DNA from 2 places in the Streptomyces sp. NPDC001508 genome. Region 2 is predicted to be linked to the other one. Evidence: riboswitches for the same ligand, from Rfam matches in the RefSeq annotation. Region 2 holds a riboswitch; the other holds the start of a gene.
What was found. Region 2 has a riboswitch for glycine ahead of gcvT (glycine cleavage system aminomethyltransferase GcvT). Riboswitches for the same ligand answer to the same signal wherever they lie in the genome.
Positions count from the first base shown of each region.

Region 1 (14,601 bases), on a different contig from region 2:
GTGGGGCTCCAGGCGCTTGGCGATGTAGTTGGCGGACAGCACGGCCACCTGTGTGGCCCGCCTCAGCCCTTCGCCGCCCATCAGCCGGACGTACGCCCACGAGATGGGCAGGATCCCCGCGGAGCCCCACGGGGCGGCCGAGATGGGGCCGACGCCCGTGTCCGGACCGGCGGCGGGCTGCAGCGGATGGTTCGGCAGATACGGCGCCAGGTGCGAGCGCACGCCCACCGGGCCCACGCCGGGGCCACCGCCGCCGTGCGGGATGCAGAACGTCTTGTGCAGGTTGAGGTGCGAGACATCACCGCCGAAGTGGCCCGGCTTGGCGAGCCCCACCAGGGCGTTGAGGTTGGCGCCGTCCACGTACACCTGGCCGCCCGCCTCGTGGACCTGGGCGCAGATGTCGGCGACGTGCTCCTCGAACACGCCGTGCGTGGACGGGTAGGTGATCATCAGCACGGCCAGCTCGTCGCGGTGCTGCTCGATCTTCGCCCGCAGGTCCGCGACGTCGATCTCACCGTCCTCGGCGGTCTTGACGACGACGACCCGCATCCCGGCCATCACGGCGCTCGCGGCGTTGGTGCCGTGCGCGGAGGACGGGATCAGGCACACGACGCGCCCCTCGTCACCGTTGGCACGGTGGTAGCCCCGCACGGCCAGCAGACCCGCCAACTCGCCCTGCGAGCCCGCGTTGGGCTGAAGGGAGACCCTGTCGTACCCGGTGACCTCGGCGAGCCGCTCCTCCAGCTCGCGGATCAGCGTGAGGTAGCCCTGCGCCTGCTCGGCGGGCGCGAACGGGTGCAGCTGACCGAACTCGGGCCAGGTCACCGGCTCCATCTCGGTGGTCGCGTTGAGCTTCATCGTGCAGGAGCCCAGCGGGATCATGCCGCGGTCCAGCGCGTAGTCACGGTCGGCCAGCCTGCGCAGGTAGCGCAGCATCGCGGTCTCGGAACGGTGCTGCTGGAAGACGGGATGAGTGAGGTACGCGTCGGTCCGCAGCAGCGCCTCGGGAAGCGCGTCCTCGGTTGCCGCGTCCAGCGCCTCGATGTCGCCCCGCACGCCGAAGGCTGCCCATACGGCGTCGAGCCGGTCCCGGTCGGTCGTCTCGTCGCAGGCGATCGAGACGTGGTCGGCGTCGACCAGGCGCAGATTGACGCCGTTGTCACGCGCGGCGGCGACGATCCGTTCGGCGCGGCCCCGCGCCCTGACCGTCACCGTGTCGAAGTAGGCGCCGTGGACGGCCTGGAACCCACCGCCGGCCAGACCCGCCGCGAGCAGCGCGGCGTACCGGTGAGTGCGCCGGGCGATGACCCGCAGCCCCTCGGGACCGTGGTGGACGGCGTACAGGCCGGCCATCACCGCGAGCAGCACCTGCGCGGTGCAGATGTTGCTGGTGGCCTTCTCGCGCCGGATGTGCTGCTCACGGGTCTGCAGGGCGAGCCGGTACGCCTTGTGCCCGTCGGCGTCGACGGATACGCCGACGAGACGGCCCGGCAGGCTGCGCGCGAACTTCTCGCGCACGGCCATGTAGCCCGCGTGCGGCCCGCCGAAGCCCATCGGCACACCGAAGCGCTGGGTCGTACCGACGGTGATGTCCGCGCCCAGCTCGCCCGGCGACTTCAGCAGCGTGAGGGCGAGCAGGTCGGCGGCGACGGTGACGAGCGCACCGAGTTCATGGGCCCGCTTGACGACCGGCGCGATGTCGCGGACGGCTCCCGAGGCACCGGGGTACTGGAGCAGTACGCCGTTGATCTCCCGCTCGGCGATCCCGGCCGGGATGCCCTCGCTGAGGTCGGCGACGACGACCTCCACGCCGGTGGGTTCGGCGCGGGTCCGGATCACGGCGATGGTCTGCGGCAGCGTGTCCGCGTCGACCAGGAAGAGGCCCTTCTTGTTCTTGCCCATACGCCGGGACAGGGCCATCGCCTCGGCCGCGGCCGTGCCCTCGTCGAGCAGTGAGGCACCGGAGGTGGGCAGTCCGGTGAGGTCGGCGACCATGGTCTGGAAGTTCAGCAGGGCTTCGAGCCGCCCCTGCGAGATCTCCGGCTGGTAGGGCGTGTAGGCCGTGTACCAGGCCGGGTTCTCCATGACGTTGCGCAGGATGACGGGCGGCGTGAAGGTGCCGTAGTAGCCGAGCCCGATCATCGACCCGAGGACCTGGTTGCGGTCGGCGAGGGAGCGCAGCTCGGCGAGCACCTCCGGCTCGGTGCGCGCGCCCGGCAGGTCGAGCCCGTCGGCGTTCTTGATCACATCCGGTACGGCGGCGGCGGTCAGCTCGTCGAGCGAGCCGTAGCCGACCTGCGCGAGCATCTTGGCCCGCGCCTCCTGGTCGGGCCCGATGTGCCGCTGCTCGAAGGGGGTGCCCTGTTCGAGCTCGGAGAGCGGAGTGCGATGGGCGGTCATTGCGGAGGCCTCCTGGTCTGACGCGACCTTCGAGGGGCGCCCCGGCGCGGGCACCCCGACGGCCTCCCCCTCTGTCATCTCGACCTGAGAGCTTCACCACGTCACCCGAGGGTGGGCGGCTTTCCCCGTCGGTGAGAGCGGGAGCCGTCGACACCCGCCCTGCTTTCCAGAGTGACCTCGTCCATGCGGTACGTGAGCCTGAGAGATTCCGGGGAGGATTTGCTCCTTCGGCGCCTCCGACGTTGTCCGGAGGACTCTCCCGCACGGGATCAGCAGCCGCTTGCCAGCCTACCAGCGAGGTCAACGCCAGGGCTTCGAGTGGCCGCCTCCTCAAATCTGCTCTTTTGTAGTGCTTACGAATGATTTGCGCCATGAGGAGGGCCCGTGCAGACCGACATCGATCCGCGCAACCTGATCGGCCGCAAGGCGTTCGACCGCAACGGCACCAAGATCGGCACCATTGACGAGGTCTACCTCGACGATGCCACGGGCGTGCCGGAGTGGGCGGCCATACGGACGGGCCTGTTCTCCAGGGACGCCTTCGTCCCCCTTGAGCCCAGTGAGCTGGTCGAGGGCACCCTGCGCGTCCCCTTCGACCGCGCCCTCATCAAGGACGCCCCCGACTTCGGCGTCGGCCGCCACCTCTCCCCCGAGCAGGAACTCCAGCTCTACCACCACTACGGCCTGGACGTGGCCGCACCACCGCCCCCGCACCCGGACCACGACTTCGGCAACCTCGCAGGCCACGACGAACCCTGACACCCCCGGTACGGCCCAACACCCCCAACCAATGCCCACCGGGCTCAGCCCACCCAACAACTCCCATACCACCGAGGCTCACTCCCCCCACACACCCCGCCCCGCCGAACCACCCAAGGCCCACCACACCGCAGACCACTCCCCGCCACTTCCCCCCGGCGGCCCCGCAAACACTGCCCGCACATCCGCACCCACCGCCGGCCAACCCGCCGAGAACCCCTCCCCACACCCCGTGGTCCCGGCCGACGAGCCCACACCTCCCCTCACACAGCCCCCACACCCCACCGGCATCCGCCCCATGCCGCGCCGCCCCGCCAACATCCACCCCCACACCTGCGCCACCCAACACCTCAACGGCCCGACGCCCACCCCGCCCTGCCTCCACCAACCTCCTCCGACACCCGAACCCTGCACCCACCACAGGGCACCTCATCCCCACACACCAGCCGACCGCCCTCGCGACGCCAGCCGCACACATGCCCCACACGGCCACCGCCGCAGCCAGCATCCGCCCCATGCCCGCGCCGCCCCGCCAGCATCGGCCCTCCACACCTGCGCCGCCCAACACCTCAACCACCCGACGCCCACCCCGCCCTGCCTCCACCAACCTCCTCCGACACCTGCACCCCGGCCCACCTCAGCCCCCACACGACCGCGAGCACCCCCGCGACGACACCCGCACGCCTGCCGCCCCGCCAGCATCCGCCCCCACCCCTGCGCCGCCCAACACCTCAACCACCCGACGCCCACCCCGCCCTGCCCCCGCCAGCCACCTCCCGACACCAGCACCCCGGCCCACCGCAGCACCCCCGGCCCGCCCCCACCGCGGCCCCTCAGCCCCCACACAACCTCCAGCCGAGCATCCCCGCGGCGCCAGCCGCACAACCCACCTGGCCCCAACGGCGCCAACGGCGAAACTCACCCCGCGCTCAGCCCGCCCGGGGCCCCCGCTTCAGCCGCTGCCTCGCACCACCGCCGGCCCACCACCACCCGGCCCCACCACAGGTCCGCCCCCACTCCCCTGCGCTCCCCCGGGCACCAGCGGCAGCGGATCCGCCGGCTCCAGGCCGGGATCGTCGACCCGGAACGTCCGCACCCGCCCCGGCTCGGACCCGGGTGTCTCGAAGCGCACCGTGACCCGCCCCAGGCCGCTGCCCTGCACCCAACCGTGCCCGTGGTCGGCGTGCCGCACGTCGTGCCCCGCGGGCCAGTGCCGCTCGGCGGGCGACGGCCGCTCCTCGACGGACTCGGCCACGCTCTCCTCCGGCACCGCCTCGGCCAGTTCCTCCGCCGCCTGCGCGAACAGGTCCTCCTGTGTGTAGTCGGCGAGGCCGGAGACGCCGACCCCGAGCAGCCGCACCCCGCCCGTCGTGTCCACGGAGTCCAGCAGCCGGGCCGCCGCCTCCCGCACCACCGCGGGATCGTCCGTGGGTCCCCGTAGCGTCTCCGACCGGGTCAGCGTGGAGAAATCGAACCGCCGCACCTTCAGCACGATGGTCCGCCCGGACAGTCCCGCCCCGCGCAGCCGCCGCACACACCGGTCGGCCAGCCGCTGCACCTCCAGACCGACCCGGACCCGATCGTGGATGTCCACGTCGTACGTGTCCTCGACGGACACCGACTTGGTCTCCCGCTCGGCCACCACGGGCCGCTCGTCGTGCGCCAGCGCCATCGCGTACAACGAGTGTCCGTGGGCCTTGCCCAGCAGCCGCACCAACTCGGCCTCGCCCGCCTCGGCGATCTCCTCGACCGTGGCGATCCCGGCCCGCCGCAGATGATCGCCGGTCGCCGGCCCCACCCCCGGCAGGGTCCGCACCGACATGGGGCCGAGCAGGGCGCGTTCCGTACCCGGTTCGATCAGTACCAGGCCGTCCGGCTTGGCCTGCTCGGAGGCGATCTTCGCGAGCATCTTGGAGGCGGCGAGCCCGACCGAGCCGGTGAGCCCGGTGACGGCCCGTATGTCCGCGCGCAGCTTCGCCCCGGCCAGCCGCGCCGACCCCTCGTCCCAGGCCGTCCCGCCGGCCTCCAGGTCCACGAACGCCTCGTCCAGGCTCAGCGGCTCCACCAGCGGAGACAGCTCTCCCAGCAGCTGCATCACCTGCAAGCTGATCGAGCGGTACAGCCCGAAGCGCGGCACGAGATAGGCCGCATTGGGGGCCAGCCGGCGCGCCTGCGCCATGGGCATCGCCGAGTGGACCCCGAAGACCCGAGCCTCGTACGAGGCGGTGGCGACCACCCCACGCGGCCCGAGCCCGCCCACGATGACGGCCTTCCCGCGCAGACTCGGCTTGGACGCCTGCTCCACCGAGGCGAAGAAGGCATCCATGTCGAGATGCAGGATCGTGGGCGTGTTCCTCACATCTCCGATGCTGCACCACGCCACTGACAATGCCCCGTCGCCGGACGGCGACACGGCCCAGGACCAAGCCCGGGGCCGGCCCGGACGACCCGGAGGCCACAGGCGCGCCGGTCCGGACGGGCAGGGGGCCACAGGCGCGCCGCTCAGACAGACAGGAGCCCCAAACGCGCCTCAGACCAGCAGTGATCCCTAACCGCACCCGTCAGCCATACCGACGGGCCCCCAAATCCGCCGCTCAGACCGGCAGAGACCCCAAGACGCGCCGCTCAGCCGACAGGGACCCAGACGCGTCGCTCAGACCGCCCGGTTGCGCCGTCGTGCCAGCTCGTCCGCGGGGTTGTGACCGACCAGCGTCTCCCCGGTGTCGATGCGCTCACCGTGCAACTGGGAGAGGGCGCTTTCCACGTCCCGCCAGACCACTCCCACGGCGATGCCGAAGATGCCCTGCCCGCCCTGGAGCAGCGCGTGGACCTCGTCGGGCGAGGTGCACTCGTATACCGTGGCGCCGTCGCTCATCAGCGTCATGCGCTCCAGGTCGCGGAAACCGCGTTCCCTCAGGTGCTGGACGGCGCTCCGGATGTTCTGCAGCGACACGCCGGTGTCAAGGAACCGCTTGACGATCTTGAGGATGACGACGTCCCGGAAGCTGTACAGCCGCTGCGTCCCCGACCCGTAGGCGGGCCGCACACTGGGCTCGACCAGGCCCGTGCGGGCCCAGTAGTCCAGTTGCCGATAGGTGATGCCGGCCGCCGCGCAGGCCGTAGGCCCCCGGTAACCGATCTGCTCGGACGTCATGGACACCGCCCCTCCGCCGCCGGGTACGGCCGTGGGCCGTTGCGAGGCGTGCTCGGCCGCGCCGCTGCCGGAATGGGGATACCCCCCGCTGGGGCGGAGCCGAGCGCTTGAGGAAGGGTACGGACCGCTCTCCCCGAAACCGCGTCCGGGGGCACCCCCAGCCGTACCGTCGCCGCTGCTTCTCACGCCGACCTCCGTCCTTGACCTGCCTCCACGACGGTAGGCAGTCACCAGGAGTGCGTCAACGATCGCCACACTCGCCACGCCGAGTGATAATCACCCTAAGAGTGGTTTCCCGTGCCCCACCGCGGGGAAAGGCTAGCCGAATGCGCTCGCGGGGAGCCGCAGGACGCTCTCAAAGGCCGCCGGCATTTGCCCGGCCCAGGCCCCCTCACGGGGCCGTCCACCAGTACCAGCCCGGCGCGGACCCTCGGTCCACCAGGCCGGGCCGCCGGACTCACTGGCTGCTGGTGCCGAAGTCCTCGGGCGAGATCTGGTCGAGGAACTCGCGGAACTTCTCCACCTCGTCCTCCTGCTCGTCCGGAATGGCGATGCCGGCGTCGTCGAGCACCGTGTCACTGCCGTAGATCGGCGTGCCGGTGCGCAGTGCCAGCGCTATGGCATCGGACGGACGGGCGCTGACCTCGACCCCGCTGGCGAACACCAGCTCCGCGTAGAAGACGCCCTCACGCAGATCCGTGATGCGTACTTCGGTGAGCTCCTGGCCGACGGCTTCCAGCACGTCCTTGAACAGGTCGTGGGTCAGCGGTCGTGCGGGAGCCATCCCCTGCTGGGCGAAGGCGATCGCGGTCGCCTCCCCCGGCCCGATCCAGATGGGGAGGTACCGGTCGCCGCCCACTTCACGCAGGAGCACGATCGGTTGGTTGGAGGGCATCTCGACCCGGACACCTACGACATCGAGCTCGTTCACACAGCAACCCTAGGCCGTGCCCGGGACGTTTGGGTAGTCGGGCAGGGAACGGGTGCGCGATCCGGCCGACGGAGCACCGGCGCCGCTCACGGCGGCCGCACGCCCAGCGCGGTCTTCACCAGCGCCGCATGCAGCCTCACGGTGAGCGCCGCCAGTTCCTTCGCCCGGGCCTCCGCATGGGCCCTGGTCTGCGGGTTCCGGTGACGCCTGAGCGGTGCCACCACCTGGTCGACGAGGCCCGCCTCGCGGTCGGCGGCGGCCTTCATCACCCGAAGATGGCGCGGTTCGATCCCGAACCGCCCCAACTCGGCCACAAGGGAAGCCACGGTCACCGCCTCCGCCTCGTACACCCCGTCCTCCACGGGCGCGAGAAGCCCGTACGACTCCCACTCCTGGAGGTCGCTCTCGTCGATCTCGGCGGCCGCGAGCAGCTCCGCCCGCCCGATCCGGGCCGCCGTGCGCCCCTCGACGGGTTCCAGGGCGTCCTCGTCGTCCCGCTGCCGCCCCATGACCGGCAGCGGTACCGCCTCGCCCCGTTCCACGGCGTCGAGGTGCTCCCGAATCACCTTGAGCGGCAGATAGTGATCCCGCTGCATCCGCAGGACGTGGCCCAGTCGCTCGACGTCTCCGGCGCTGAACTTGCGGTACCCCGAGGGGGTACGCTGCGGCTCGACGAGGCCCTCCGACTCCAGGAACCGGATTTTGGAGACGGTGACCTCGGGGAACTCCTCGCGCAGCATGTTCAGCACAGCGCCGATGCTCATCAGCCCGCTGTCACTGGCGGCAGTACCGTGCCCGGCACCGCCGCGCGGTGTTTGAAGCATGGACCTTCCCTGGAGTCCCCCCGGACGGCGTCCGGGGGGCTGGTCAGATGCCGTGCCGGCTCGCGTAGAAGACCAGCCGGTACTTGCCGATCTGCACCTCGTCGCCGTTCGACAGAGCGACCTGGTCGATTCGCTCACGGTTGACGTAGGTGCCGTTCAGGCTGCCCACGTCGGCCACCGCGAACGAGCCGTCGGGAGAGCGCCTGAACTCCACGTGACGACGCGAGACCGTCACGTCGTCCAGGAAGATGTCGCTCTGCGGATGACGGCCGGCCGTGGTCAGGTCCCCGTCCAGCAGGAAGCGGCTGCCCGAGTTCGGGCCGCGGCGGACCACCAGGAGCGCCGAGCCGAGCGGCAGCGCGTCGACGGCGGCCTGCGCCTCGGGAGAGAGCGCCGGCAGCTGCGTCTGGCCGGTGGTCTCGGCGTCGTACGCCTCAAGACCGGAGATGGAGATCGTGGACGTCGTCTCCGACGGCCGCTCGGCTGCGGCGCCGGCACGCAGCGGCGCACCACAGTTGGAGCAGAACCGGGCGTTCTCCGCGTTGCGGTTACCGCACCTCGTACACACCAGGACCGACATGGACGGATCCTCCTGCCGCGGCTGCCCCCCCGGGGCATTGGACGCATACGGGCCGGGGGTAAACCCTCCACCCGCACTTGAGGTTGACGGTTGCCCGAAACCTATGCCGCTGGACTGGGCAGGGTCAACTGACGGCGCGCCCTGACCTCCGGAAACGTCGCCGCCCGGGCCACCCACCTGGTCCCGGAACAGCGGGCGCTGGCCCTCTGCGTCAGGCTGTGCGCGGTGGCGGGCGGTCGCGTTGCCGCCGCCCTCTCGCGCGCTCTTGCCGAACAACTTCGCAAACAACTTCACGGGCGATTCCCCTTGACCGAAACAGACCCGCCCGTGGGGCAGGACGAACCCTGATTCCATACACCGGTCGACCCGGACATCCTCACAACGTCCGTATCCACCAAACAGTTTCCACCACGCACCACCCCTTCGGTGCGCCGACCCCCCGCAACCTCATGCCCCTGCCGGTCCTCTGCCATGCACTCGCGATTCACTGGGAGGACGACCGAGCGTAGTCAGGCTGCTTCGCCGGTCGCAAGGCGTCAACAATGATCTTGTCCGACCGCTCGACGGTCACGGTGGCCTGCTCCTTCTCCAGAGTCTGCACCACGCCTCCCGGAATGTTGAGCGCCGGCTCAAGGTCCTGCGGCTTGCCGATGACCTTGAAACGATAAGGGGCGTTGATCTTGTTCCCGTCGACGCTCACGCTGTTGTCGGAGTCGGTGAGGTACGTACCGGCGACGATCCGTACGCCGTTGACCTGGATCGCCTCCGCGCCGGCCGCGCGCAACTCCTGTATCGCGTCGAGCAGCATGTCCGCCTTGACCGTTCCCTTCGTGTCGTCGACCGTCATCATGATGCCGGGCCCCTGCGCCGCCACGGTGCCCGCCAGAATGCCGAGTTGCCGCTCCTTCTCGGCCGTCTGCCTGCGCGCCTCCTGCGCCTGGTCCGAACTGTTCTCCAGCTCCTGACGCTGCCGTTCGAGTCCCGTCTTCTCGTCCTCAAGACGTTGCGTACGGTTGTCGAGTTCATCGAGGATGCGCACGAGATCTTCCTGACGGGCGCCGCGCAGCGCGCTGTCGCTGTCGCTGTTCGACGCGACCTGCACGGCCAGCCCGAAGCCGAGGCCGAACAACAGCAGGGCGACGATGAGTTGCGCCCGGGAGACGCGCGGCGGCCACAGGCCGTCGACCAGCCGCTGGCGGCCGGTCAGCTGCTGCTCGGGCTTGGCTGCCCGGGGCTGCGGCGCGGGGCCCGGCGCGGGCACCTCGTCGGGCAGTTCCCTGCGCAGCCTGTTCTGCGGCTGCTCGTCCTGCATGCTCATCGGCCTCACGCCCGGAACACATGCCGCCGGATGGCCGCGGCATTGGAGAAGATGCGGATGCCGAGGACCACGACGACACCCGTGGACAGCTGTGCGCCCACGCCCAACTTGTCGCCCAGGAAGACGATCAGGGCGGCCACGACCACGTTCGACAGGAACGAGACCACGAAGACCTTGTCGTCGAAGATTCCGTCCAGCATGGCCCGCAGACCGCCGAAGACGGCGTCGAGCGCCGCGACCACGGCGATCGGCAGATACGGCTCGACGACCGCCGGAACCTCAGGACGAACCAACAGCCCGGCCACGACTCCCACGACGAGGCCCAGTACGGCGATCACGATGTGCCCTTCCCAGTGTTCGGCTGTGCTGTGCGTACGATCACACTCGGTGCGGCGGGCAGCCGAAGGTCGTTCTCCACGGAGATGTCGGCCCGAATGCCGTAGCTGTCCTCAAGGGCATGCAGATACAGTCCGTCGGCGCCGTCCCGGAATCTGGTGCCGAGCTGGTCCCCGTCACCCACCGCCAGCACCGTATAGGGCGGCACCAGCGGCTTGTTGTCGACCAGAATCGCGTCGCCCGCGGCCCTGATCGCGGACAGGGCGGTCAGCCGCTGCCCGTTGATGGAGACGGCCTCAGCGCCGGCCGCCCACAGCCCGTTGACCACGCGCTGCATGTCACGGTCACGCACCCGGCCGGTGTCGGAGAACCCGGAGGTCGTGCGCGGGTTGCCGTCGCCGCCCGTGGTGGCGTCCTTCGCGTCGTTCACGACGAGCTTCACTCCGGGGCCGTGCACCGCCATGGCGCCCGACAGGATTCCCACCAGATCGGCCTGCTCGCTGCCGCCGCTCTGCCGCAGGGCGGCCCGCTGGCGGGCGCTCACATCGTCACGCAGCTTGTCGACGCCGCCCTCCAGCCTGTCCGCCGTCTCGGTCTCCCGGTCGATGCGGTCGAGCAGTTCCTGCCGTTCCTTGGCGACCACGGGCGCCGCCACACGGGCCTGGGCCGCTCCGACGGTCACGACGAGCGCGGCAAGCACCAGACCGCCGGCCAGACCGAGCTTCGCCCGGAGCGTCTTCGGCAGGCCCCCTTCGCCCTGGGTCTTCCTGCGGGCGGCGGCCTCGGCGTACCCGTCGTCGAGGCTGTGATCCATGACGTTGTTGATCAACGACATGGAGGCATCCGGGCGCGCGGGCCGCGAGGCCGGTGTGCTCCGAACGGGGGGATGCTGCGGCATGCCGCACATCGTCGCACGTCGCGTGCGGTACCTCCGAATGGCCCCACCGGCGTGCCGGACAGGCCCCTTGGGGGACAGTTGTCCGGCACGCGCGCGTACGGGGGGTTTCAGCGTCCGGCGCTGTCCACGACGGCCGACCACTCGTCGAGCAGGGCCTGGGCGGATTCGTCGTCCGGTCCCTCCGCCCACAGATGAGTGACCGCCTCCGCCGGGTCCGGCAGCACCATCACCCAGCGGCCGTCCGGCTCGACGACCCGCACCCCGTCCGTGGTGTCGACGAACCGGTCTCCGGCCTCCTCGACGACCCGCCGCATCACCAGTCCCTTGACGGCCCACGGGGTGGCCAGATCACGCTTGAGGACGTGCGCCCGCGGAATCCGCGCGTCGATCTGGCTGAGCGTGAGCTGCGTCCGGGCCACCAGTCCGATCAGCCGTACGAAGGCCGCCGTACCGTCGTAGACGCCACTGAACTCCGGGACGATGAATCCGCCCTTGCCGTCTCCCCCGAAGATCGTCCCTTCTTCGCGCCCCACGCGCGTGAGGTCGTCGGGAGACGTCGTGGTCCACTCCACCTGGGTGCCGTGGTACGCGGCCACCTGCTCCGCGATCCGCGTCGTGGTCACCGGCAGCGCGACACGGCCACTGCGCCGCTCCGCGGCCACGAGATCGAGCATCACGAGCAGCGCCCGGTCGTCCTCGATGATGCGGCCCTTCTCGTCGACGAGGGACAGCCGCTCGCCCACCGGGTCGAACCGCACGCCGAACGCCGCCCCGGAGGACGCGACGATCTCACCGAGCCGCACCAGCCCCGCCCGGCGCATGTCGCCGGTCTCCGTCGGCCGCGCCTCGTCCAGGCCGGGATTGACGGTCAGGGAGTCCACACGGAGCTTGCCGAGCAGGCTGGGCAGGACGAGACCCGCACTGCCGTTGGAGGCGTCCACGACGACCTTGAGCCCCGACTCGGCGATCCCGGTGGTGTCGATGTTCCGCAGCAGCGACCCGGTGTACGAGTCGTAGACGCTGGCCGGGAAGTGCAGGTCGCCGATCTCCCCGGGGAACGCCCGCCGGTACTCCTGCCGTGCGAACACCCGGTCCAGCTTGCGCTGGCTGGCCTGGGAGAGGTCGGCGCCCTGTCCGTCGAAGAACATGATGTCCACCGAGTCCGGCACTCCCGGCGTTGTCCGGATCATGATCCCGCCGGCACTGCCCCGCGCGGTCTGCTGCCGGGCCACCGGCAGCGGTACGTTCTCCAGGTCCCGTACGTCGATGGCACTGGCCTGGAGCGCGGAGATGACGGCGCGCTTCAGGGCACGCGCGCCACGCGAATGGTCACGGGCCGTCGTGACGGTCGTCCCCTTCTTGAGGGTGGTCGCATAGGCGCCGGCCAGCCGCACGGCGAGTTCCGGTGTGATCTCCACGTTCAGGATCCCGCTCACGCCACGCGCGCCGAAGAGGTGCGCCTGACCGCGGGACTCCCAGATCACCGAGGTGTTGACGAACGCACCGGCCTCGATCGTCTTGAACGGATAGACCCGCACATTGCCCTGAACGATCGATTCTTCACCGACCAGGCACTCATCGCCGATGACCGCGCCGTCCTCGATCCTGGCCGCGCGCATGATGTCGGTGTTCTTCCCGACGACACAGCCACGCAGATTGCTGTGCTGTCCGATGTACACGTTGTCGTGCACCACGGCCCGGTGCAGAAACGCCCCGTTCTTCACGACGACGTTGGACCCGACGACTGTGTGCTCCCGGATCTCGGTACCGGCCTCCACCTTGGCGTAGTCGCCGATGTAGAGCGGCCCGCGCAGTACGGCGTCCGCGTGCACCTCGGCACCCTCGGCCACCCATACACCCGGGGAGATCTCGAATCCGTCGATCTCCACGTCGACCTTGCCCTCAAGGACATCGGCCTGTGCCTTCACATACGACTCGTGTGTGCCGACGTCCTCCCAGTAGCCCTCGGCGACATAGCCGTAGACCGGCTTGCCCTCCTTCATGAGCTGGGGGAAGACATCACCGGACCAGTCGACGGGAACGTCCGGCTCGACATAGTCGAAGACCTCGGGCTCCATCACGTAGATGCCCGTGTTCACGGTGTCGGAGAAGACCTGCCCCCAGGTCGGTTTCTCCAGGAAACGGTCGACCTTGCCCTCTTCGTCGACGATGGTGATGCCGAACTCCAGAGGATTGGGCACCCTCGTCAGACACACCGTGACGAGCGCGCCCTTTTCCTTGTGGAAATTGATCAGGTCGGTGAGGTCGAAGTCGGTCAGCGCGTCGCCGGAGATGACGAGGAAGGCATCGTCCTTCAACGCCTCTTCGGCGTTCTTGACGCTTCCGGCGGTACCGAGTGGCTTCTCCTCGTTGGCATAGGTGAGCTCCATTCCGAGCTCTTCGCCGTCACCGAAGTAGTTCTTGACGAGCGAGGCCAGGAACTGCACGGTGACAACGGTCTCGGTGAGCCCATGCCTTTTGAGCAGCCTCAGGACGTGCTCCATGATCGGGCGGTTGGCCACGGGCAGGAGCGGCTTGGGCATGCTTGAGGTCATCGGGCGAAGGCGTGTGCCTTCACCACCGGCCATCACGACGGCCTTCATGTCGGAAGCGTCCTCCTCCAAGAGACGACGGTCTAGCCGACTTCACCCGTCCAGATTGTCCCGCACTTTTCCGCCGAGGGCCATCGAGCCGCTACGTCCGGACAATCGCCGAGTTCAATCGGCCATGGTGTCCGCACGGATCAGTCGGCGGACCTGCACCACATAGAGCACTCCTGCCCACCAGTACAGCGTCGTACCCCATCCGGCGAACGCCCATCCGAAAATTGCAGCGAGTGACGAGATCCAGCCGGTTCCGTCACTGAGCAGGAGCAGCGGGAAGGCGTACATCAGGTTGAAGGTCGCGGCCTTCCCCAGGAAGTTCACCTGCGGCGGCGGGTAGCCATGGCGCCTGAGGATGCCCACCATCACCAGGAGGACCAGCTCTCTGGCCAGGAGTACGGCCGTCAGCCAGAGCGGCAGGATCTCGCGCCAGGTGAGGCCGACCAGCGTCGAGAGAATGTAGAGCCGGTCGGCGGCGGGGTCCAGGAGCCGGCCGAGGCTGCTGATCTGGTTCCAGCGCCGGGCGAGCTTGCCGTCCAGGTAGTCACTGATCCCGCTCAGCGCGAGCACCAACAGCGCCCAGCCGTCGCTCTTGGGGCCTCCGAACTCGGGCCTGAGGATCAACCACAGGAAGAGCGGTACGCCGACGAGACGCGCCATGCTGAGGATGTTCGGGATGGTGAGGACCCGGTCTGTCTGGACTCGGGTCTCCTGGACCTCCACCCGGGGGCCTCCTGTGGGAAACGAACCAACGATGCTCCCTGACCCTACCTCAACGCAAAAAAGCTCCGGCTCTTG
Region 1 covers NZ_JBEPAP010000058.1:46,850-61,450, forward strand. Annotated here, with positions in the region: gene gcvP (aminomethyl-transferring glycine dehydrogenase) at 1-2,400, opposite strand, end outside; glycine riboswitch at 2,577-2,672, opposite strand; gene ABT245_RS35695 (PRC-barrel domain-containing protein) at 2,785-3,159, shown strand; gene ABT245_RS35700 (DNA polymerase IV) at 4,112-5,518, opposite strand; gene ABT245_RS35705 (MerR family transcriptional regulator) at 5,813-6,499, opposite strand; gene ABT245_RS35710 (bifunctional nuclease family protein) at 6,771-7,244, opposite strand; gene ftsR (transcriptional regulator FtsR) at 7,331-8,068, opposite strand; gene ABT245_RS35720 (zinc-ribbon and FHA domain-containing protein) at 8,112-9,002, opposite strand; gene ABT245_RS35725 (DUF881 domain-containing protein) at 9,133-9,966, opposite strand; gene ABT245_RS35730 (small basic family protein) at 9,972-10,304, opposite strand; gene ABT245_RS35735 (DUF881 domain-containing protein) at 10,301-11,209, opposite strand; gene ABT245_RS35740 (sugar phosphate nucleotidyltransferase) at 11,308-13,803, opposite strand; gene clsA (cardiolipin synthase ClsA) at 13,918-14,526, opposite strand.
Region 1: it holds a riboswitch for glycine, as region 2 does, so the genes downstream of both, gcvP (aminomethyl-transferring glycine dehydrogenase) here and gcvT (glycine cleavage system aminomethyltransferase GcvT) in region 2, are expected to answer to the same signal.

Region 2 (14,601 bases):
GCGCGATCAGGGTCCGGCCGCGCTGCCCCTGGGAGAGCGTGGGCCAGCGGGCCTCGCGGCGCTCGGCCAGCCCCAGCGTCTCGATGAGCCGGTCGGCCCGCGCCTCCTGCTGCGGCGTCGGCCGCCACCGGGGCAGCGGGGCGACCGAGTTGGTGAGCCCGGTCAGCACCACAGCGCGCACGGTCAGCGGCTCGGTGAGCGGATGGCGGGGATCGACATGTCCCACGTACGACCGCAGCTCCCGCACATCGACCCGGCCGAGGCGGCGGCCGAGCACCTCCACCGTGCCGCGCGTCGGGTGGGTGAGGGCGCCGAGCAGGCCGAGCAGGGTTGACTTGCCGGCGCCGTTGGCGCCGAGCAGCGCCCAGTGCTCGCCCGCCCGCACGGTCAGTGAGACCTCCTGGAGGATCGGCCGGCCGTCGCGCACGACGTGGACGTCCTCCGCATGCAGGACGATCATCGGCGCACCGCCCGGTTCACCGCGGACAGCACCGCGAGCACGGCGGCGGCCGGCGCCGAGGCGTCCTGCCCCGCGCCCCACACCGTCCGGCCGGCCACCCGGCACTCCGCGAAGGCGAACGGCCCGCTCGCGGCGGTCTCCAGGACCTCCACCGGATACCCGGCGCCCGCCAGCGCGTCGGCGAACGCGGCCAGCGGGCCGGCGCCGGTGCCCGTGTGCTCGGCGGTGCCGTCCTCGCCGGTGCGCAGGACGCAGACGAACCGGTCGCTGCCCGGCGCCTCGGGGTGGCTCGACCAGGACTCCAGCCTGAGCGGGCCGTCGTCCAGGTAGGCGGCCCGGAAGAGGTCGTACAGCTCCTTCGGTGTGACCTCCCGCCCGTCGGCGTCCGCCGCCTCCTGGACGAGGCCCGCGAACTCGGGCCGCATCCGCTCCGGCAGGTCGACGCCGTGCCGGGTGCGCAACAGATAGGCCGAACCACCCTTCCCGGACTGCGAGTTGACCCGGATCACGGCCTCGTAGGAGCGGCCCAGGTCGGCCGGGTCCACCGGCAGATACGGCACCGACCAGGGCGCCTGCCGCTCCGATACGCCCGATTCGGCCGCCCGGCGGGCGTGCCGGGCCAGGCCCTTGCTGATCGCGTCCTGATGGGTGCCGGAGAAGGCGGTGTGCACCAGCTCGCCCGCATACGGGTGCCGGGGGTGCACGGGCAGCCGGTTGCAGTGCTCGACCGTCTCCCGTACCGCGTCGATGTCGCCGAAGTCGACCATCGGGTCGACCCCTTGGGCGTACAGGTTCAGCGCGAGGGTCACCAGGTCGACATTACCGGTGCGTTCGCCGTTGCCGAACAAAGTGCCCTCCACGCGCTGGGCGCCTGCCAGCATGGCCAGTTCGGCGCAGGCGACACCGGTGCCGCGGTCGTTGTGCGGATGCACGGAGAGGATCACCGAGTCCCGGCGGGACAACTGGCGGTGGACGTACTCGATCTGGTCGGCGTAGACGTTCGGGGTGGCGATCTCCACCGTCGCGGGCAGGTTGTGGGTGACCGGGCGGTCGGGGCTCGCGTCCCACAACTCGGTCAGCCCGTCGCACAGTTCGAGCACGAAGTCGGGCTCGGTCAGGTTGAAGGTCTCCGGGGAGAACTGGAAGCGGACGCCGGCCCTGTCCCCGGCCCGGCGCGCCATGTGCCCGGCCGCCTCCCGCACGGTGCGCCGCACCCCGGCCCGGTCCCGGCGCAGCACCACCTCGCGCCACACCGGAGAGGTCGCGATGTACAGGTGGACCACGGCCCTCGGCATCCCCTCGATCGCCTCGAAGGTGCGGTCGATCAGGTCGTCTCTGGCCGGGGTGAAGACGACCGGGGTGACGTCGTCGGGGACGGCCCCGGAGGTCACCAGGTGCCGTACGAAGTCGAAGTCGGTGCGGCTCGCCGACGGGTAGCCGACCTCGATCTCCTTGAAGCCGAGACGGACCAGCAGGTCGAAGAAGCGGCGCTTGCGGGGCGTGTCCATCGGCTCGGCCAGCGCCTGGTTGCCGTCGCGCAGATCGACGGGAACCCACAGCGGCGCCCGGGTCAGGCGCGCGGAGGGCCAGGACCGGTCGTCGGCCGGGACGTGCACGCGCCGGTCGTAGGGCCGGTAGCGGTGGTACGGCATGGGGCCGGGGCGCTGGGGATTCCAGCGGGGAGTCAGGACGGTGGTCATCGTCGGTGGTGCCCTTCGGCTCGGTCGGACGGTGACCGGCGGCACGGCGACCCCGCGGCGGGGTGCCGGTCGCGTCAGGCCCCGCCGCGGCAGCCGAGGAGAAGCAGACCGCGAAGCGTCATGGGGGATACGCTAACCACTCCTCAGGTCCTCAGACAAGTGAGAATCTTCCGTGCGCCCCGACGCCCTACGGCTGCGGGTCCCCTGCCCCCGACGAGTTGGTGACACACCATGGCCCTAGGTCCCGTCCGCCCGAGCCCGCTGGTCGAACAGGCCGCCGCCCGCCTGCGTGAGCAGATCGCCGCCGGTCACTGGCCCGTCGGCACCCGGCTGCCCGGTGAGACCACCCTCGCCAGGGAACTCGGCGTGGGCCGCTCCACCGTCCGCGAGGCGCTGCGCGCGCTCACCGGGGCCGGGCTGGTGCGGCCCCGGCAGGGCGCGGGCGTGTTCGTCGTCGCGACGCGGCCCGTCGAGGACTGGCCGACGCGGCTGCGCCGGGCCGCGGTGTCCGACGTCTACGAGGTCCGGATGGCCGTCGAGGTGCACGCGGCCCGGCTGGCCGCCGCCCGGCGCACCCCCGAGGACACGGCGGCGATCGAGGCCGCGCTCGACGGCCGCCGGGCCGCCGCCACGGCGGACGACCGGGCGTTCGTCGACGCCGACATCGCCTTCCACGCGGCCGTGGTCGACGCCGCGCACAACCCCGTGCTCGCCGATCTGTTCGCCGAGTTCACCCCCGTGCTGCGGGAGGGCCTGGTCGATCTGCTGGCCCTGACCGGCCGGCGCGTACAGGACCCGAACACCGCCGACGACGCCCATGCGGCCCTGGCCCGGGCGATCGCCGACGGGGATGCCGAGACCGCGGCGAACGTCCTGCGCGCGGAACTGGAGGACCCGTTCGGCGGGCCCTGAGCGCATGGGTCACGAGCGGTGCCGACCGGGTTCGCCCGGTTGCCGCGCGGTCCGGAATAGTCCATGGAGTGCACGGGTTGATGCACCACAACGCATGCGCATGCATCGATCCTGGAAGGGTCTGTCATGAAGATCGGCATCATCGGCGCTGGCAACATCGGCGGCAACCTCACCCGACGGCTCACCGCCCTCGGCCACGATGTGTCCGTCGCCAACTCCCGCGGCCCGCACACCCTCACCGACCTGGCCCGGGAGACGGGCGCGACGCCCGTCCCGGCCGCGGAGGCGGCCCGCGGCGCGCAGGTCGTCGTGGTCACGGTTCCGGTGCGGGCGGTCCCGGACCTGCCCTCCGGACTGCTCGACGGGGCGGCCGAGGGCGTCGCCGTGATCGACACGGGCAACTACTACCCGCAGCGGGACGGCCGGATCGCGGGCATCGAGGACGACGGGATCACCGAGAGCCGCTGGACCGAGCGGCAGATCGGCCACCCGGTGATCAAGGCGTTCAACGGCACCTACGCCCAGGACATCCTGGACCGCCACCGCCCGGCCGGCGACCCCGGCCGCCTGGCGCTCCCGGTGGCCGGCGACGACGAGGCCGCCAAGCGGGCCGTGCGCGACCTGATCGACGAACTCGGCTTCGACACGGTGGACGCGGGCGGCATCGACGAGTCCTGGCGGCAGCAGCCGGGCACCCCGGTGTACGGGCTGCGGGCGGGCGCCGAGGCGGTACGCAAGGCCCTCGCCGAGGCGTCACCGCAGCGGCCGTCGGACTTCCGCGCCCAGGCGTAGCGAGCGCGAGCGCTTCCCGGTGTGGCGGGCCTTCGCAGGTCAGCCGTTCCCGGCCCAGGCCCGCAGGGCGGCCTTGTCCGCGAAGGCCGCCACATTCTTGTCGTACGGTTCGCTGGTGTACTGGTGGAAGCGCCACGTGGCCTTGATGCGGGGCTTGCCCGCGCTCACGTAGTCGGCGATCCACAGGCCGTCGCCCGCGTACGAGGTGGTGTCGATGTTCAGCCAGAAGTGACGGTTGGCGTACAGCACGACCTGGTGGCTCGGCCGCAGGTCCTTCACCTTCCGGATGAACAGGTCCTTCTCGGCGTTGCTCGCGTGCGTCCCCTCGCTCGTCGACTCCCAGTCGACGGCGAGGATGTCGCCCGCCTTCTCCGGGGCGTGCCGGACGAAGTACTCGGCCTGGGCGCCGATGTTGCCGGGCCACAGGAAGTGATAGAAGCCGACGACGAGCCCCGCGTCACGGGCCCGCTCGGTCTGGGCACTGAGTTTCGGGTTGACGTACGAACGCCCCTCCGTCGCCTTGATGAAGACGAAGGAGACGCCGTCCGTGTCATAGGACGAGGACTGATACGCACTCACATCGATGCCGTGCAGCATGGGGGACTCCCTCGGACGTCAGTGGGGTGACAGGAGTTGACTGCTGTATGCCCCCTGCCCCGCCCCGCCACCCCCGCGCACGAGGGAGTCATGGCGCACGCCCCGCGACAACCGCCCCCGAAACCGCCGGTGGTACAGCGAACCGTCCCCCGGTGTGTCCGTGGCCGGGCGCACGGGTTTGCGGGGTCGGCATCCGAGGGGATTGCGGGCGACGACGAGGGTGGCGACCGCGTTGCCGGGACGTGGCTGGAGGAGCACCTGGTGCGGACCGGCGACTACACCGACTCGACCAGCGCCTACCGGGCCGCGCTGGACCTGTCGCGGCTGCCGGAGCCGCCCACCGCCGTCTTCGCGTTCAGCGACCGGCTCGCCTTCGGCACGCTGCGGGCCGCCCATGAGCTGGAACTGCCGGTGCCGAGCGGCCTGTCGATCGTCGGCTTCGACCATCTGGAGGCCACTGAGCTGGTCTCGCCCACCATCACCACGGTGCGCCGGCCGCTCTCGACGATGGGCTCGACCGCGGCGATGATGCTCCTGCAGCTCATCAACGGCGAGAAGCCGCCGGCCATGCACATCCAGCTGGCCGCGGAACTCGTCGTACGGCAGTCCACCGGAGCACGGCGGACAGGCCGGTGACGTCCCACCCGCCCTGAACGGGCGACGGCCCGCCAGGCGACGGGGCATCTCGAAGAACACCGTGAAGCCGGCGTCGGCGCATGACCGGCCGCCGAAGTACGAGCGCCGCGGCAGGCGCTGATCGCCGACCGCGCATCAACTATCGGAAAGGGACCGATCCGTACACCATGAAGCGGTACATCCTCACCGGCGCACCCGGCGCAGGAAAGACAACGATCCTCCGACAACTGCAGGACCAGGGGGTCGACGTGGTCGACGAGGCAGCGACCGCCGTCATCACGCGCGAGCAAGCCGAAGGAGACGCTGAGCCCTGGACCCGGGCGGCCTTCATCGAGAAGGTGGTCGACCTGCAACGCCAGAGGCAGATGCAGTCCACCGCGAGCGACGCCACCCTCCAGATCTACGACAGATCTCCGATCTGCACCCACGCCCTCAGCACATACCTCGGGCGCCCCGTCCCGGAGAAGCTCTCCGCCGAGATCGGCAGAATCACCCGAGAACGGGTTTACGAACAGCAGGTCTTCTTCATCCGCAACATCGGGTTCTGCGAGCCCACCGCGGCCCGCCGGATCAGTTTCCAGGAGTCGCTGGCCTTCGAGAGGATCCATGAGCAGAGCTATCGGCAGTTCGGCTTCGACCTCATCGATGTGCCGGCCGGTGACCCGGCCACTCGGGTGGCGATGATCACGGACGTGCTCTCGCGGCTCGCGTCAGAAGCAGTGTCACCCGCTCGATCCAGCGGCCGATCACGGATGAAACCGCCACCGGCCCTCTGAAACGACGTCCGCCTTGTCGTCGCTGACGCGAATGGCTGTGTCGTCGTCGATGAAGTAGATCGGGAAGTCCGCCCGCGCGGCGATGCGATCGGCCCAGGCGTCGTCGCGCTCCGGGAAGTCCGGCGAGTACAGATGGGGCTTCAGATACCAGTCGAAGAGGCCGAAGGGCGGCTTCACGGTGGTCGCGTCGAGAACATGGAGGTCTGCGGTGTCCCCGATGACGCCGGCGGAGTGTTCGGTGAGATTCCGGCTGAAGATCATCGATCCGGCGCTCAACCCCACATAGACCCGGCCTGCCAGCGCTTCCAGGAAGCCGTCGGCCAGGTCGTTGCCGGTGATGCTGCGCGCGAGGTGGTAGTGATTGCCGCCCCCGACATAGACGACGTCGGCGCGCAGCAACCGGTCGAGTACCAGCCGAGGGGGCAGGCCGTTCAGTTCCAGGATGTCGAACTCCTGCCAGCCGAGGCCGTGCAGTCGGTTCATGTCCGAGAGGAGCCACCCATGGTCTCCGGACTCGGCCATGGACGCCGTGGGAACGTACACGATGTTCGCCGACCGGAACGGTTTTCCCAGCATGTCCCGCAGGGCGTCCCGCAGGGTCTCGTTACCCAGACCGTTCGACGTCAGCAGAAGCTCCATCGGACGAGCCAACCATGCCTGATGGACTCACGCAACGCACCGACCACAGACCCGAGCCGGCCTCACGACCGCCCGCTCACCAGGGACGTCATCAGCCCTGGAGCACAAACACGACTGGAGAGAAGGCTTCGCCCGCGATGTCGACGACTCCCGAGAGGGCCGGCCAGAGTGCGCTCCGGCCGGCCCCGGGCCACCGGCTTCGCGCGGCGCAACCCGGCGTTGCCGTACCGCAGTCGGGGTGGCACCCGCACACCGTCCGGCTCCGGCGCCACCAGTCCAGAACCACCACATGCGGGTCGAACGCCCGAGCCGGGTCGGGGCACCGCCCCCGTCCTTTGCGAGCAACGGCTGCCACCCGACACCGGTCTGTGCTGTTTCAGGGTCGGGGTGACCGGAAGCCTCTGCCGGTCACCCCGGGGCTGTCAGCGTCCCGTTGTCACGCGGAACGTACTGAGCACTGCCTTGTGGTCGGTCGGCCAGGTCCAGGTCGGCTTCCAGAACCGGTCCTTGCCCGACTCTGCGACCCGCTTGTTGCGCACGATCGAGGTCGACGGGCCGACGATCACGCTGTCGAGAAGCCTGAGGCGGTGGTCGGGGTGGTAGAAGACAAAGTCGATGCGGTCGCGTTCATCCGCCTTCGGGGCCCAGGTCAGCGACTCCGTCTTGGCCCCGGGGTTGTCGCTGGGCCAGGTGAAGCCGGGGGTGCGGGCCGGGTCGGGGTGGGCGACGCGGTAGCTGTCCCGGAACCCGGCGTCCTCGATCGCCTTGGTGGTCGACCACTCGACCACGGCGCCGTTGTGGTCGAACAGGTTCCGTGTCCGACGGGTCCAGTCGCGGTGCGAGGGTTCGTTGAAGTCGCCGGCCAGGAAGACGAGCCGGCCCTTGGCGCGCTCCCGCGCCGCGTCCGCGAGCATGGTCCTGGTCACCTGCGTACGGCCGGACGCCTCGTTGAGTCGCATGATCAGGTCGACGTCGGATGATGCGTGTGGCCACGGCCTGGACCAGGGGGTCAGGGAAGTCGAGGCAAGCGCCGTCCGCGGTGAGGGAGTAGGTCTGGAAGTCAGTGGTGAGCAGGAGCACGGGGATGCCGCTGGCGGCGGCGTAGCCGATCTCCATGCACACGCCGTCGTCGAGGCTCGGGCCGTGCAGGAGAGCGATCATCGCGTCGAGACGGCCGAGGCGTTCCCGGTCCAGTTCGAACAGACGGCGGCCCTTGACCTCGGCGACCAGGTCCTCCTCGTCGGTGTCGCAGAAGGGCAGGAAGACGCGCTTGGTACCGGCCTTCGCAGCGAGCCGCTCGGCGAGGTCGGCGGCGAGGGCACGGTCATGAGCGGCAAAGAGCCTGCCCCTGCCTCGGGCGCCTCCCGCGCAGGCGACAACCCCATCGAGGCCATCGAACGCAGCAGCAGCCGAGTGTACGAACTGCTCCAGCAGCTCCGGCGCGGCGACATCCAGCGGCTGGGTGTCCTCCGGGCCCGCAACCGCGCCCATCTGATCACCCGGGCCTGGCAGTTCCGGATTCTCACCGCGGACCAGGTGATCGCGTGGCTTCGTTGACGCCGGCTGTCCCCGACAAGGCCGTGGTCCCGGCGAACGTGGAGAAGGTGCTCGCCTGCGATCTGGAGGGCGCCGACCTCCCGTCCGTCGACCTTGCCCTGGGCCTGCTGGAGCGGTTCACCATCTGCGGCCGGTCCGTGGCGGGCGACCTGCGTGCCCTGTGCATCAGCCTCCCCGAGGACTCGGAGGCCCGGCGTGGTGTGCAGGCCACGCTCAGCGAGGCGTCCCGGCGGCTTTACCTCGCCCCCGTCCTGCGAGGCCCCGTCCGACTCAGGGTGTAGGACATCGCACGCCTCGTTCACGCCCTGCTCCGTGCAGCCGAACGGGTCAGCGAGGAAGAGTGCGCGCACGCGCCGGCAAGAACATCAGCACGCCACGATGAACGGGAATGTAAACGTGCTGGTCAGGGTCTGTTTTCGTCAGCATTCGATGATGTTGACCGCCAGGCCGCCGCGGGCTGTTTCCTTGTACTTGACCGACATGTCCGCGCCCGTGTCCTTCATGGTCTTGATGACCTTGTCGAGGGAGACATGGTGGCGGCCGTCGCCGCGCATCGACATGCGGGCCGCGGTGACGGCCTTGACGGCGGCCATGCCGTTGCGCTCGATGCAGGGGATCTGGACCAGGCCGCCGACCGGGTCGCAGGTGAGGCCGAGGTTGTGCTCCATGCCGATCTCCGCGGCGTTCTCGACCTGTTCGGGGCTGCCGCCCAGCACCTCCGCGAGGGCGCCCGCCGCCATGGAGCAGGCGGAGCCGACCTCTCCCTGGCAGCCGACCTCGGCGCCGGAGATGGACGCGTTCTCCTTGAACAGCATGCCGATCGCGCCGGCCGCGAGCAGGAAACGGACCACGCCGTCCTCGTCGGCGCCGGGCACGAAGTCGAGGTAGTAGTGCAGGACCGCCGGGATGATGCCGGCAGCGCCGTTCGTCGGGGCGGTCACCACCCGCCCGCCGGCCGCGTTCTCCTCGTTCACCGCCATCGCGTACAGCGTGATCCACTCCATCGCGTGTGCGAGCGGATCGCCCTCGGCGCGCAACTGGCGGGCCGACACGGCGGCCCTGCGCCGCACCTTCAGGCCGCCCGGCAGGATGCCCTCCCGGGACAGGCCGCGCGCCACGCACTCCCGCATCACCCGCCAGATCTCCAGCAGGCCCGCGCGGATCTCCTCCTCGGTGCGCCGGGCGCGTTCGTTCTCCAGCATCAGCGAGGAGATCGACAGACCGGTCTCGCGGGTCAGGCGCAGCAGTTCGTCACCCGTGCGGAAGGGGTACTTGAGCACCGTGTCGTCCAGCTTGATCCGGTCCGCGCCGACCGCGTCCTCGTCGACGACGAAGCCGCCGCCGACCGAGTAGTACGTCTTGCTCAGCACGTCGGCGCCCGCGGCGTCGTAGGCCCGCAGGGTCATGCCGTTGGCGTGGTACGGCAGCGCCTTGCGGCGGTGCAGCACCAGGTCGGCGTCGGCGTCGAACGTGATCTCGTGCTCGCCGAGCAGCCGCAGCCGGCCGGACTCCCGGATGCCCGCCACCCGCTGGTCGGCGCCCTCCACGTCCACCGTCCGGGGCGCGGCGCCCTCCAGACCGAGCAGCACGGCCTTCGGCGTGCCGTGGCCGTGGCCCGTCGCGCCGAGCGAGCCGTACAGCTCGGCACGGACCGACGCCACGGAGCCGAGCAGGCCCTCGTTGCGCAGCCGGCCGGCGAACATGCGTGCCGCGCGCATCGGGCCGACCGTGTGGGAGCTGGACGGGCCGATGCCGATCGAGAACAGGTCGAACACCGAGATGGCCACGGTGACTCCTCCATACGGGGGTGCGGGACGGGGTGCCGCGCTCAGGGACGCGCGGGCGCGGCACCCCGTACGGCGGGGACTACTTGCCCAGGCCGGGGTAGAGCGGGTGCTTGGCGGCCAGCGCCCGCACCCGTGCCGCCAGGGCGGACGCGTCGTACGACGGCTTCAACGCCTCGGCGATGACGTCCGCGACCTCGGTGAAGTCCTCGGCGGAGAAGCCGCGGGTGGCGAGCGCGGGCGTGCCGATGCGCAGGCCCGACGTGACCATCGGCGGGCGCGGGTCGTTCGGGACGGCGTTGCGGTTGACGGTGATGCCGACCTCGTGCAGCCGGTCCTCGGCCTGCTGCCCGTCCAGCTCGGAGGCGCGCAGGTCCACCAGGACCAGATGTACGTCGGTGCCGCCGGACAGCACGCTCACACCGGCCTCGCGGACGTCCGGCGCGGTCAGCCGCTCGGCGAGGATCCGGGCGCCCTCGACCGTACGGTGCTGGCGCTCCTTGAACTCCTCGGAGGCCGCGACCTTGAACGAGACCGCCTTGGCGGCGATCACATGCTCCAGGGGGCCGCCCTGGAAGCCGGGGAACACGGACGAGTTCAGCTTCTTCGCGAAGTCCTTCTTCGCGAGGATGATGCCACCGCGCGGGCCGCCCAGCGTCTTGTGGGTGGTGGAGGTGACCACATCGGCGTACTGCACCGGGTTCGGGTGCAGACCGGCGGCGACCAGACCCGCGAAGTGGGCCATGTCGACCCACAGGTACGCCTCCACCTCGTCGGCGATCCGGCGGAACTCCGCGAAGTCCAGCTGCCGCGGGTAGGCCGACCAGCCCGCGATGATCACCTTCGGGCGGTGCTCCTTGGCCAGCCGCTCGACCTCGGCCATGTCGACAAGACCGGCCTCGTCGACGTGGTAGGCGACCACATCGAACTGCTTGCCGGAGAAGTTCAGCCGCATGCCGTGGGTCAGATGGCCGCCGTGCGCCAGGTCCAGACCGAGGATGGTGTCGCCGGGCCGGGCCAGCGCGAACAGCGCGGCCTGGTTGGCGGAGGCGCCCGAGTGGGGCTGCACGTTGGCGTACTCGGCGCCGAACAGCTCCTTGACCCGGTCGATGGCGATCTGCTCGGCCACGTCGACGTGCTCGCAGCCGCCGTAGTAGCGGCGGCCCGGGTAGCCCTCGGCGTACTTGTTGGTGAGGACCGAGCCCTGCGCCTCCATGACCGCGACGGGCGCGAAGTTCTCGGAGGCGATCATCTCCAGGGTGGACTGCTGGCGGTGCAGCTCGGCGTCGACCGCGGCGGCCACGTCCGGGTCCAGCTCGTGCAGCGGGGTGTTCATCAGCGACATGTGGTTTCTCGACTCCTCAGCCGGCGGTGAAAGCGACGTACTCGTCGGCCGAGAGCAGATCGGCCGGCTCCTCGGCGACGCGCACCCTGAACAGCCAGCCGCCCTCGAAGGGGGCCGAGTTGACCAGCGACGGGTCGTCCACGACGTCCTCGTTGACGGCGGTGACCTCACCGGTCACGGGGGAGTACAGGTCCGACACCGACTTGGTCGACTCCAGCTCACCGCAGGACTCACCCGCGGTCACGGTGGAGCCGACCTCCGGGAGCTGGGCGTAGACGACATCGCCGAGCGCGTTGGCCGCGAACTCCGTGATGCCGACCGTCGAGACGCCGTTCTCGGCGGCCGACAGCCACTCGTGCTCCTTGCTGTAGCGCAGCTGCTGGGGGTTGCTCATGACCTGAATTCTCCTGTACGCGAGGGAGTGCTGATGACGGGGGAGGGCGGAAGGCGCAGGTGAGCGGGGTGGTGTGCCCGGCATCACAGCGGGGCGGGGCCGCTGCCCGCCCTGCGGGTCCAGTGTCTACTTCTGCCGACGGTAGAAGGGCAGCGCCACGACCTCGTACGGCTCGTGGGTGCCCCGGATGTCCACGCCGACGCCCGTCGTGCCGGGCGCCGCGTGCGCCGCGTCGACGTACGCCATCGCGATGGGCCGGCCCAGCGTGGGGGAGGGGGCGCCGGAGGTCACCTCGCCGGTCACCTCGCCGCCCGCGACGACCGGGTACCCGGCGCGCGGCACCCGGCGGCCCTCGGCGACCAGGCCGACCAGCACACGCGGCGGATCCTGCGCGGCGCGCGCGGACGCCGCCAGCAGCGCCTCGCGCCCGACGAAGTCGCCCTCCTTCTCGAACTTCACCACCCGGCCGAGCCCGGCGTCGAAGGGGGTGAGCGAGGTCGACAGCTCGTGCCCGTACAGCGGCATGCCCGCCTCCAGGCGCAGCGTGTCCCGGCAGGACAGGCCGCACGGGACCAGGCCGACGCCCTCGCCGGCCTTGGTCAGCGCCTGCCACAGCTCCACGGCGTGCTCCGGCTTCACGAACAGCTCGAAGCCGTCCTCGCCGGTGTAGCCGGTACGGGCGATCAGCGCGGGCACGCCGGCGACGGTGCCGGGCAGGCCCGCGTAGTACTTCAGGCCCGGCAGATCGGCGTCCGTGAGGGAGGCCAGGATGCCGGGGGACTCGGGGCCCTGGACGGCGATCAGCGCGTAGGCGTCGCGGTCGTCGCGGACCTCCGCGTCGAAGCCGGCGCCGCGCTCCACCAGCGCGTCGAGCACCACCTGGGCGTTGGCGGCGTTCGCGACGACCAGGAACTCCCGCTCGGCGAGCCGGTAGACGATCAGGTCGTCCAGGATGCCGCCGTCGGACCGGCAGATCATGGTGTAGCGGGCCCGGCCGACACCGACCGAGGCGATGTTGCCGACCAGGGCGAAGTTCAGCAGGGCCGCGGCCTCGGGCCCGCTCACCCCGATCTCTCCCATGTGGGAGAGGTCGAAGAGGCCGGCCCTTGTGCGTACGGCCGTGTGCTCGTCGCGCTCGGAGCCGTAGCGCAGGGGCATGTCCCAGCCGGCGAAGTCGGTCATCGTCGCACCGAGCGAGCGGTGCAGCGCGTCCAGCGCGGTATGCCGCGGTGTTGAGTGTTCGGTACTGCTCATCGGACGGATGTCTCCCAGGGCGTGGGGAAGGCGAGGTGGATCCTCCCCATCTGTCATCGGAACCTGAGAGGTTCGCCCTGACCACCTGCGTGGTCACGGCTTGCACCTTGGGTGGGGCCACCGGACAGCGGCCCGCTTTTCAGATGTGCCTCGCCCGCGCGGTAACGGGGCCTGAGAGATTCAAGGGAGGGACTTGCTCCTTCGGCGTCCCAGCAGGGCTGCTGGGAACTCTCCCGCGCGGATTCAAACGGCCGGTATGCAGTTGGCGGGCTCATCATTGCACGCATCGCCGCCGCACGGCAGGCCGGATCCGTAACCGTGCTGTGGCAGAACGCGCACGACACCGTGAGGCACACGCATTACCTTCTCTTTACACTCGACGGGGATGGGATGTCCGGACCCAAGGGGAGGACGATCACGGTGAACAGGACCACGGCGTACGCCACGACCACGGGCCTTGCACTACCCGGGCAGCCGGGCGCCCCCGCCGCCGAGCCCTGCGCGGACCACCCGGTCCCGGTGCTCCGCGACCTGCGGGAGCGGGCCGGCCGCACCCCGCACGCGCTCGTCTTCGGCCGCCATGATCTGGCCGTGGTCACCGGCCTGCCCGGCAGCGGCAAGTCGACCCTGATGGACCGCGCGGTCGACGGCATCCGCATCGACTCCCAGGACACCCGGGACCGCTGGGACGCCCGCGTCCCGCGGCTGCTGCCCTACGCGCTGTACCGCCCGCTGGTGCGCCTCGCGCACTACGCCGCGCTGCGCCGCGCCCTGCGCACCGGCGAGGGCGTCGTGGTGCACGACTGCGGCACCCAGTCCTGGGTGCGCGGCTGGCTGGCCCGCGAGGCCCGCCGGCGCGGCGGCACCCTGCACCTGATCCTTCTGGACGTGCCGCCCACGACGGCGCTCGACGGGCAGCGCGAGCGCGGGCGGGGCGTCTCCGGCCACGCCTTCCTGCGCCACCGCAGGTCGGTGGCCCGGCTGCTGCGCGCGGTGGAGCGGGGGGAACTGCCCGAGGGCTGCGGCTCCGCGGTGCTCCTCGACCGGGACGCGGCGGATGTGCTGCACCGGATCGGCTTCGCACGGTGATTCGGCTCCGCACGGTGATTCGGCTCCGCACGGTGATTCGGCTCCGCACGGTGATTCGGCTCCGCACGGCGAACCGGCTTCGCACGGTGAAGTCGGTTTCGCACGTTGAACCGGCTCCGTACGGTGATTCGGCTCCGCACGGCGAACCGGCTTCGCACGGTGAAGTCGGTTTCGCACGTTGAACCGGCTCCGTACGGTGATTCGGCTCCGTACGGTGATTCGGCTCCGTACGGCGATTCGGCTCCGCACGGTGAAGGCCGTCACCGCCACCCGTTAGCCTTTTCAGCCACAGCAGCGGTTCCCAGCAGGCGGTAGGCAGATGGACTTCCCGGCACAGGCGCACCCCGCGCACCCTCACCCGCACGGCGGATGGCCCGGCAACGAGCTGGAGGAGGTGCTCTCGGCCTCGCTCGGCGTCCCGTCGGCCGGCGGCCGGATCATCGAGGTCCTCGGCCGCAGCTTCCTGTGGATCCCGCTGCCGAGCGGCGGCGGCCCGAACAGCGGCCCCCTGGACCTGCCCACCGTGGACATCGACGGGCAGGTCCATGTGCCGGTCTTCACCTCCGAGGAGCAGTTCCGCCAGGTCGTCGGCTCCCACATGTCGTACACCATCGCGCCCGCCGTGGAGTTCGCCCGCGGTCTGCCCCCGCAGGTCGGCATCGCGGT
Region 2 covers NZ_JBEPAP010000035.1:459-15,059, forward strand. Annotated here, with positions in the region: gene ABT245_RS27255 (ABC transporter ATP-binding protein) at 1-460, opposite strand, end outside; gene ABT245_RS27260 (2-isopropylmalate synthase) at 457-2,160, opposite strand; gene ABT245_RS27265 (FadR/GntR family transcriptional regulator) at 2,392-3,072, shown strand; gene ABT245_RS27270 (NADPH-dependent F420 reductase) at 3,184-3,864, shown strand; gene ABT245_RS27275 (glycoside hydrolase family 25 protein) at 3,904-4,461, opposite strand; gene ABT245_RS27280 (substrate-binding domain-containing protein) at 4,552-5,097, shown strand; gene ABT245_RS27285 (AAA family ATPase) at 5,265-5,873, shown strand; gene ABT245_RS27290 (Type 1 glutamine amidotransferase-like domain-containing protein) at 5,844-6,512, opposite strand; gene ABT245_RS27295 (endonuclease/exonuclease/phosphatase family protein) at 6,935-7,471, opposite strand; partial or broken gene ABT245_RS27300 (nucleoside 2-deoxyribosyltransferase) at 7,602-8,003, opposite strand; gene ABT245_RS27305 (hypothetical protein) at 8,057-8,350, shown strand; gene ABT245_RS27310 (L-serine ammonia-lyase) at 8,489-9,856, opposite strand; gene glyA (serine hydroxymethyltransferase) at 9,936-11,198, opposite strand; gene gcvH (glycine cleavage system protein GcvH) at 11,215-11,592, opposite strand; gene gcvT (glycine cleavage system aminomethyltransferase GcvT) at 11,719-12,846, opposite strand; glycine riboswitch at 12,887-12,995, opposite strand; glycine riboswitch at 12,996-13,092, opposite strand; gene ABT245_RS27330 (AAA family ATPase) at 13,267-13,935, shown strand; gene ABT245_RS27335 (enhanced serine sensitivity protein SseB) at 14,255-14,601, shown strand, end outside.